DNA from 2 places in the Paenibacillus sp. FJAT-27812 genome. Region 2 is predicted to be linked to the other one. Evidence: riboswitches for the same ligand, from Rfam matches in the RefSeq annotation. Region 2 holds a riboswitch; the other holds the start of a gene.
The links. Region 2 has a riboswitch for ZMP and ZTP ahead of rpiB (ribose 5-phosphate isomerase B). Riboswitches for the same ligand answer to the same signal wherever they lie in the genome.
Positions count from the first base shown of each region.

Region 1 (4,218 bases), 1.7 Mb from region 2:
AAACGGCGGGGTCAGTCATTCAGAGACGAATACATACGCTTATGAAATCATTCATTTATTCGGCAAAGCATTCCATACGATACCTTACTTCATTCCGCTGCCTGCGCTTGTTGATCACGAAATTGTGAAGCAAACGATAGAGTCGGATCGGCATATCCGCAATATTTTGGAGCTTGGGAAGCTGTCTAATATTGCAGTTGTAACTGTAGGGGCGCCAACCGACGATTCCGTATTGATTAAAGCGAATTATTTTACTCAAACCGATCTGAAAATTATTCATGAGCGGGGAGCAGGGGATATCTGTTCACGCTACATCGATACGGCAGGCGCCATATGCTCGGAAGTGCTGAACCGGCGTACGATCGGAATCAGTCTGGATGAGCTGCGGCGAAAGGAGCAGTCGATACTGGTAGCAGGCGGAGCCAAGAAAGTGAATGGCATATATGGCGCGCTGCGCGGCGGTTACTCCAACGTGCTGATAACAGATCAATTTACGGCAAGGTATTTGCTTGAGCGTGATTTGTAGAGTAAGGATAGATTCTAGCTTGCTAGAAATGTGATGTCGAGCGCGCCTGCATGGCGTGTATTATAGAAGGAACACTTCATTCCGACTATCCTAGACACGCCTCTAACTATCAATCGCTACGCTGCAGAAAGTGCAGCGCAGCGGAACGTACTCCCCCAATAGCTGCACAATCACTACCCCCTCTCACACAAAAAAAAGAGCTCTATTGCACGCACACGCTGCAACAGAGCTCTTCTATTTCCTTATCGTACCGACTTTTCCGCCGCATCAACCGTATGCTTCAGCAGCATAGCGATTGTAACGGGGCCAACGCCTGCGGGTACTGGGGTGATGGCACTGGCCTTAGCTAGGCAGGCTTCGTAGTCGACATCCCCGACGTTACCTTTGTTGTAGCCGGCGTCAAGCACGACTGCGCCTTCACGAATCCATTCCCCTTGAATAAACGCAGGTTTGCCGACCGCGGCGACGACGATATCGGCGAGCCGCAGCATGTCAGCTAGATTCTCTGTTTTGGAATGGCAGGTGGTAACGGTCGCATTGCGGTTGAGCAGCATCATGGATACCGGCTTGCCGAGAATCGGGCTGCGTCCAACGACGACAGCGTGTTTGCCCCCGATCGGTAGTTGGTAATAATCGAGTATCGCCATAATGGCGGCAGGCGTGCAGGAAGGATAGTCGGCGTAACCAAAAGCGTTTTGAGCGAAGCCAAGCGCGGTTACGCCGTCGACATCCTTCTCGATGCTTATCGCTTCAAAAGCTGCACGCTCATCGATCTGATGGGGCGCCGGGTGCTGCAATAAAATGCCGTGTACAAGCGGGTCCTGATTTAACTGCGAAATAACGTCAAGCAAGTCCTCTGTCGAGATGGACTTATCCAAGTGAACGCGACGTGACTCGATGCCGAGCCGCTTGCAGGCATTGCCTTTCATCCGAACATAGGTTTCAGAGGCAGGATCATCCCCGACCAATATAGCAGCTAAACAAGGAACGATGCCCTTTGCGCCAAGCGCCTCCACTCTTGCTTTCAACTGCTCCTTAATTGCATCAGCGACACGTGCCCCGTCCAAAATAAGTTTATCCGTCATCGTTTACCCAGCTCCTTCGAATGGTTGTCGAAAAACATAAAAAGGCAAGGGGAATGTCCCCTTACCTTTGCCCAGGCGTACGGCTAATGCTGCTATGCGCTTCCTCATGGTTCCCCATGCTCCGCCAGTCACGCACAGCTTTTTGTTGTTACGTCTATTGTAACAGCAATATATCGAAAAAACGAGCCGGATGCGATACGCAATTTATTTCCAGTTATTGGAGTGCGAAGGGAAGTTGATGGATGCTATAATTACTTCATCAGGAGGGCGCTTGAAGAGCAGCCCTCTTTATTTGCAGTTTTGCAAAATGCCGGTAGATGGAGGTGTCCCCGTGTTTAAGCTAGCTAGTTTTCTGAAAAAATATTGGCTGTCCGCAGTGCTCGCACCGCTGTTCATGCTGCTGGAGGTGTGCATGGATCTGCTGCAGCCGCGCTTTATGGCCAGCATCGTGAATGACGGCATTATGGCTGGAGATATGGGAGCAATCGCGGCTACCGCGCCCAAAATGCTGATTGCTGCCCTTATAGGCTTGCTCGCAGGCGTAGGCTGCACGGTGTTTGCGACGATTGCCTCGCAGAGCTTTGGTGCCGATTTAAGGCAGGAGCTGTTCCAAAAAATCCAGTCGCTATCGCTGAAGTCGCTCGACCGATTCGGCTCTGGCTCCATTGTAACAAGGCTGACGGGCGACGTTACGCAAATTCAGGGGCTTGTGCTGTTGATCCTCCGCGTGTTCGCGCGCGATACGTTTATTATTATCGGGAGCCTGACGATGGCTTTCATGATCAGCCCGCGGTTATCGGTCATCCTTCTGGCGATGATCCCTTTGCTCGCCTTATTTCTAATCATTACGACTCGGATCACGGTTCCTTTATTCTCAATCATGCAGCAGCGGCTCGATCAGGTGAATACTGTCATGCAAGAGAATTTGTCCGGCATTCGCGTAGTGAAAGCTTTCGTTCGGTCGGATTACGAGGAAGAAAGATTTAATGAAGCGAATTCGAATTTGTTGAAGGCCAGCCTAAAAGCAGCCAAAATCGTTGCGCTCAATACGCCGCTTATGTCGATCATTCTTAATTTCAGCATCGTAGCTGCCTTATGGTACGGGGGAATGCTCTCCGAGCAGGGCGCTTTGTCGGTCGGCAGCCTGGCGGCGTTTTTAACTTATATTACACAGCTGTTGTTCTCTACCTTGGGGCTTGGCAATCAATTGATGGCGATATCCCGTGCAAAAGCTTCGGCGGACCGCATTAACGAGGTTTTGGAGCTTCCGCGAGAGAATCAAGATACTAAGCAGCAATTCGATCAACAGCCTAAGCAAATACATGAAGGCCGAATCTCCTTCGAGCATGTGAGCTTCAGCTATGACGGCGATAGCGAGAATGCGGTTCTCCGCGACATCCATTTTGCCGTAGAGCCTGGCGAGACGATCGGCATCGTTGGCGTGAACGGAGCGGGCAAATCGACGCTGGTCAGCCTCATTCCGCGCTTTTATGAGCCTACCGAGGGAGTGCTGCGCATCGATTCGCATCCGATCAGCGAGATTGCTCCGCAGGAGCTGCACAGCCAGATTGGCATGGTGCTCCAGCAGGCGCATTTATTCAGCGGCACCATTGCGGAAAATATTAGCTACGGCAAGCCGGGTGCCAGCCAGCAAGAGATCGAGGCGGCCGCTAAGGCTGCGGAGGCGCATGCGTTCATCATGAAGCTGGAGCATGGTTATGATACCGTACTCGGACAGCGAGGCGTCAATCTATCAGGCGGGCAAAAACAGCGTTTATCCATTGCCCGCACGCTATTGCTAAAGCCAAAAATCGTCATTCTCGACGATTGCACAAGTGCCGTTGACCTTAACACCGACCAGCTCATCCGAAAATCGCTGCAAACGCTGATGAAGAGCAGCACCTGCCTTATTATCGGACAGCGGATTGCTTCCGTTCAGCAGGCAGATCGCATTATCGTACTTGAGGATGGGCAAATAACGGCGATAGGCTCGCATCAGGAGCTGCTGCAGCAAAGCAAGCTTTACAACCGGATTGCCTTATCCCAGCAAGGAGCATAAAGGATGAATCATACGCTATCGACATTAAAAAAACTCGGCACTTATTTAGTTCAGCAGCGAGCAAGACTCATCACGGTCATCATCCTTACGGTGGCCGCCGCGGGTCTTACGCTTGCAGGCCCTTATCTGCTTGGCACAGCGCTGGACGATTATATTATTGCGAAGAAATACGACGGACTGCTTCAAATCTGTCTGCTTATGCTTGGGGTATATGCGGCTGGCAGCTTAGTTGGCTGGCTGCAAGCCTTCTTCCTAGCGGATGTATCGCAGCGGACGGTTTGGAGCTTGCGCAACAACCTGTTCATTCATTTGCAAAAGCTGCCGATCCCTTTTTTCGCCGGCAAAAATCACGGCGAGCTGATGAGCCGCACGACGAACGACATCGACAATGTGACGAATACGCTGAACCAAAGCTTGATCCAGATCATATCGAGCGTCATTATGCTCATAGGCTCCTTCTCGATGATGCTCTTCTTAAACGTTTGGCTTACGCTCGTCGCGCTTGTGGTCATTCCGCTTATCGTTTTTGTATCGAAAAGAATCGCGAG
Region 1 is NZ_LIGH01000001.1:773,697-777,914, reverse strand. It holds gene ADU23_RS03345 (sugar-binding transcriptional regulator) at 1-526, shown strand, start outside; gene ADU23_RS03340 (bifunctional 5,10-methylenetetrahydrofolate dehydrogenase/5,10-methenyltetrahydrofolate cyclohydrolase) at 769-1,611, opposite strand; ZMP/ZTP riboswitch at 1,674-1,753, opposite strand; gene ADU23_RS03335 (ABC transporter ATP-binding protein) at 1,943-3,670, shown strand; gene ADU23_RS03330 (ABC transporter ATP-binding protein) at 3,674-4,218, shown strand, end outside.
Region 1: it holds a riboswitch for ZMP and ZTP, as region 2 does, so the genes downstream of both, ADU23_RS03340 (bifunctional 5,10-methylenetetrahydrofolate dehydrogenase/5,10-methenyltetrahydrofolate cyclohydrolase) here and rpiB (ribose 5-phosphate isomerase B) in region 2, are expected to answer to the same signal.

Region 2 (4,218 bases):
CATACCAAGAACCGTGTCGCCAGGCTGCAAAGCCGCTAGGTAAACAGCCATGTTCGCTTGTGCGCCGGAGTGTGGCTGTACGTTCGCATGCTCAGCGCCAAACAGTTCTTTTGCACGGTTGCGAGCGATGTCCTCAACGATGTCAACATGCTCACAGCCGCCGTAGAAACGCTTGCTCGGGTAACCTTCTGCATATTTGTTAGTCAGGACGCTTCCCATTGCTTCGAGCACCGCTTCGCTAACGATGTTCTCGGATGCGATAAGCTCGATATTGTCGCGTTGACGGCCAAGCTCTAGGCCTAGCGCTTTTAGAACCTCAGGATCTTGCTTGCGTAAATTTTCCATTTCAGTATTCCTCCTCAAGTTAGATAGCCTGTATTTTAAAATGGTTAAAAATCAACTCATTATGGCTCAAAAATGTAACCTAATCGCATGTTCCAGCAGCTTGATCAGCCGTTATATTCGTCTCCAGCTCATATACCGCACGGGAACCGCCTATAAGCTTCGGCCTTGTAACGGCCATCGTCACATGCGCCTCGCCAATGCGGCGAATCGTCGGACGAACCGGTACGGCCACTCTCTTCAAATGCATGCCGATGAACGTATCTCCGATATCGACGCCCGCGTGCGCTTGCACAGCTTCTACTAAACAAGGTGACTCGAGCTGACGATAGGCGTATGCCGCCATCGACCCGCCTGCTTTTGGCACAGGTACCGCACCTACAATGTCTAATCCATAACGCTCAGCGGCAGCTTGCTCGATAACGAGCGCGCGATTCAGATGCTCGCAGCATTGATACGCCGGAATGAAACCAATATCCCTGCGGACAGCTTCCACGCCTGCATAGATCTGCTCAGCCGTCTCCGTTGTCCCTGCTGTACCGATGCGATGCCCAAGCACTTCACTTGTACTTACACCAATGACAAGCAACTGACTCATACCGATTCCGCCAGCGGACACCAGCTCTCGAACAATCGTCTCTACTTGCTCTGCAATGACTCCTGGCTGTAATTGGATGTTTTCACTCATTGCGATGGCCCCCTAATTAGGACTGGCTAATATATTGCTCTTCAATTTGCTTGACTTTATTAACCCGGCCAACATGGCGCTCGCCGTTTGAGAACGGCGTTTCAAGCCAGATCCGAACAATCTCCAGCGCAATCCCAGGGCCGATAACTCGCTCCCCAAGCGCCAATACATTCGTATCGTTATGCTCGCGAGTGGCTTTCGCCGAGAACATATCATTTACTAGCGCGCAGCGGATGCCCCGCACTTTGTTGGCAGCAATCGACATGCCGATTCCTGTCCCGCAAATCAAGATACCGCGCTCTGCTTTGCCGCTCGTAACAAGGTCGCATACAGGCAATGCATAGTCCGGATAATCAACCGATTGGTCGCAGCTGCAGCCAACATCTTCAATTTCATGACCGAGCGATTGAAGAAAAGGAACGACCTCATCCTTCAAACGATAACCTGCATGATCGGCACCAATAGCAATTTTCAACGCAAAAGACCTCCTTCGAAATGATACATCACAGTGCTAGTATACCTATTTTTGCAAAAAAAGACGAAAAAAGAGCAAGACATGCTGAATAGCATGCTGCTCTTTGCCCAGGCGACCGGCCGTATATTCCGATGCTCCACCGTGGTTACCCACTTCCGTCGCCAGTTACATCGGAAACCGTATATTGTCCTTTTATAATAGCCGAACCTTCGTGAAAAATCAATCTATATCGCATTGGGCAATTGCGGAATTACCTCTTCGAAAGCTTGTCCAGCAGCTTCACGAGCGCGTCCTCAATTTCATTCGCGCTGGTGCTGTAAACCGACAACGAGCCGCCGAATGGATCAACGATGTCGAAGCTTGGTATACGGCGCTCCAGCTCAAGCAGCCGGCTTCTCTCAGCGGAGGTCAACTGCTGCCCCAGCGCCTGCTTCATATGAAGTTCTGAATATAGACGCTCCAGCTCTTCGATATCAGCCAGTACGCGCGCGTCCTGATTGGCGTATTCTTTGAGCGTATAGGTTTTGTCGATCGCCTCCGGATGCCATTGCAAAAGCCCGCGCTTATGGTTTGCCGTCATCGTCAAAATTATATCCGCCCAGCCGACCGCTTCGCTCGTCAGCGCAAGCGACGTGCTTTTGTGATCGATGTCGCGTTGTCTAAGCGTCTCTACCGCATGTGCCGAAACCGGAAGCCCATCAATCGTAGATATGCCCGCAGAACGTACAGCAACCGTAATGTTTCTCAGAGCAGCCATCCGGCGAAGCATAGCCTCCGCCATCGGCGAGCGGCATGTATTGCCGGTACAAACAAATAAAATACGCTTCACACTGCCAACTCCTTTTCTACCCGAATCTAAGTGTCTGTCCATCAAAAAATAAACAAGATGCCAAAGACGAGCAAAATGGCCCCGCCTATGGCTTCGCCATATTCACCAAGATTGTTGCTTACTTTGCGCCCAAGCATTAAGCCCAGCACCGACATCAGCCCGCCAAAAAAACCAATCAGCAGAATGGTCGTCCACAAATTAGCTGCAAACATGCCAAGCGTGATGCCAACGGAGAAGGAATCAATGCTGACGCTTAGCGAAAGCACCAGCAAGCCCCATAGGGACCGATGGTCAAAGGACTGCACCGCGTCTCCGCGCAGCGAGCTATAAACCATATGACCGCCTAGCAGAACTAGCAAAATACCGGCTGCAGTCGTTGCCACATCTCCAAGCAAGCCGCCTACATACTGCCCGGTATATATGCCCGCAAGCGGCATTATAACATGAAACAGAGCAATCACAATGCCGAGCTTTAAAATATCCAGCAGCCGAATACCTTTCAGCCCAATGCCAAGTCCAAGTGAAAACGCGTCTAAACCGAGCGCCAACGCTATAATGAGCAGCGTCAACAGCTGTCCGGCATGCAAATGTGCTTCGACCACAGTCAATCTCCCCCATGTCCGCCTGTATTCTTTACCAAACATATGCGGGCATGAGGACAAACATACTATTTGCTGTGCCAAGCTAAATTTTCAATGACTGGAAATAACGTGAAACCCAAGCTTTTCTTGTAGCTGCCTATACGAAAATAATTCGGTTACCCGCCGCCTTAGCCAGCCGGTTCATCAAGGCTGCGCCAATGCCATGAATGCTGCAGCACTCCGCCCATATGCGCTGCGCGCCTGCGCCGTCAAACTCACGCAAGGCTGCGTATAGCAGATGCGCTGCTGCATCAAGCTCTAACTCGCTTCCCAATGAAAGCACAGTATCCGACTCATAGCGGCCAAGACGTTCTTCAAAGGCGAGCACGCCCGTAATCTCGCCGCGCGCTCGCGCAGCTGTCACTTGCGCCTGAATGTACGCGACGACAGCTTCAGAATCGCCTTGTACAAGCTCCAGCTCCCCTTGCGGCGCATAATGCGTATATTTCATGCCGGGGGAACGAGGCGCCGTCTCTGGCTCCTCTGTTATGCCGCTGTCGATTTCAGCAGCCGGCGCCGCCTGCTGCAGCGCTTCAAGCGTTATGCCTCCTGGACGCAATATCCGAATGTCCTTGTCGCCGACCAGCTCTATCACCGTCGATTCCAAGCCAACGCCCGTCGGCCCGTCGTCAACTACACCATCGATACGTCCATCTAGATCCTCCAGCACATGCTCGGCAAGCGTCGGGCTTGGCCTGCCGGATCGATTGGCGCTTGGCGCGGCAACCGGGCAGCCCGCCTGCACAAGCAGAGCAAGCGCCGTAGGGTGGTCCGGCATCCGGATGCCCACGGTTGATAAGCCAGCCGTCACTAGCGGGGAAAGCACGCCCGGACGGACAGGCAGCACAATCGTAAGCGGCCCCGGCCAAAAATGGTCCATAAGATCCGCAGCCAGCTGCGGATATGGCAGCACCAGCTCATTCAATTGCTCGCGCTGAGCGATATGAACGATAAGGGGATTGTCCGAAGGACGCCCCTTTGCGGTAAATATTCGCTCTACGGCTGCTGTGTTTCGCGCATCCGCGCCAAGTCCATACACCGTCTCCGTCGGAAAAGCAATTACGCCGCCGTCTTTCAGCTGACATGCGGCCTGTGCGAGCTCTTCGCGCAGCCGATTGTCATCAGCCTTTTTTACACGCCATATATTAGTTGTCGTCATCTTTATCCTTCAATCCTTGCCGCTAAAATTAAATTGTCCATTCATCCATTATTATAGCATAAGCGCTCCAAAACGAGCAGAAAC
Region 2 is NZ_LIGH01000001.1:2,488,350-2,492,567, reverse strand. It holds gene glyA (serine hydroxymethyltransferase) at 1-345, opposite strand, end outside; gene ADU23_RS10745 (TIGR01440 family protein) at 425-1,030, opposite strand; gene rpiB (ribose 5-phosphate isomerase B) at 1,047-1,505, opposite strand; ZMP/ZTP riboswitch at 1,604-1,684, opposite strand; gene ADU23_RS10735 (low molecular weight protein arginine phosphatase) at 1,756-2,334, opposite strand; gene ADU23_RS10730 (manganese efflux pump MntP) at 2,376-2,936, opposite strand; gene ADU23_RS10725 (L-threonylcarbamoyladenylate synthase) at 3,073-4,134, opposite strand.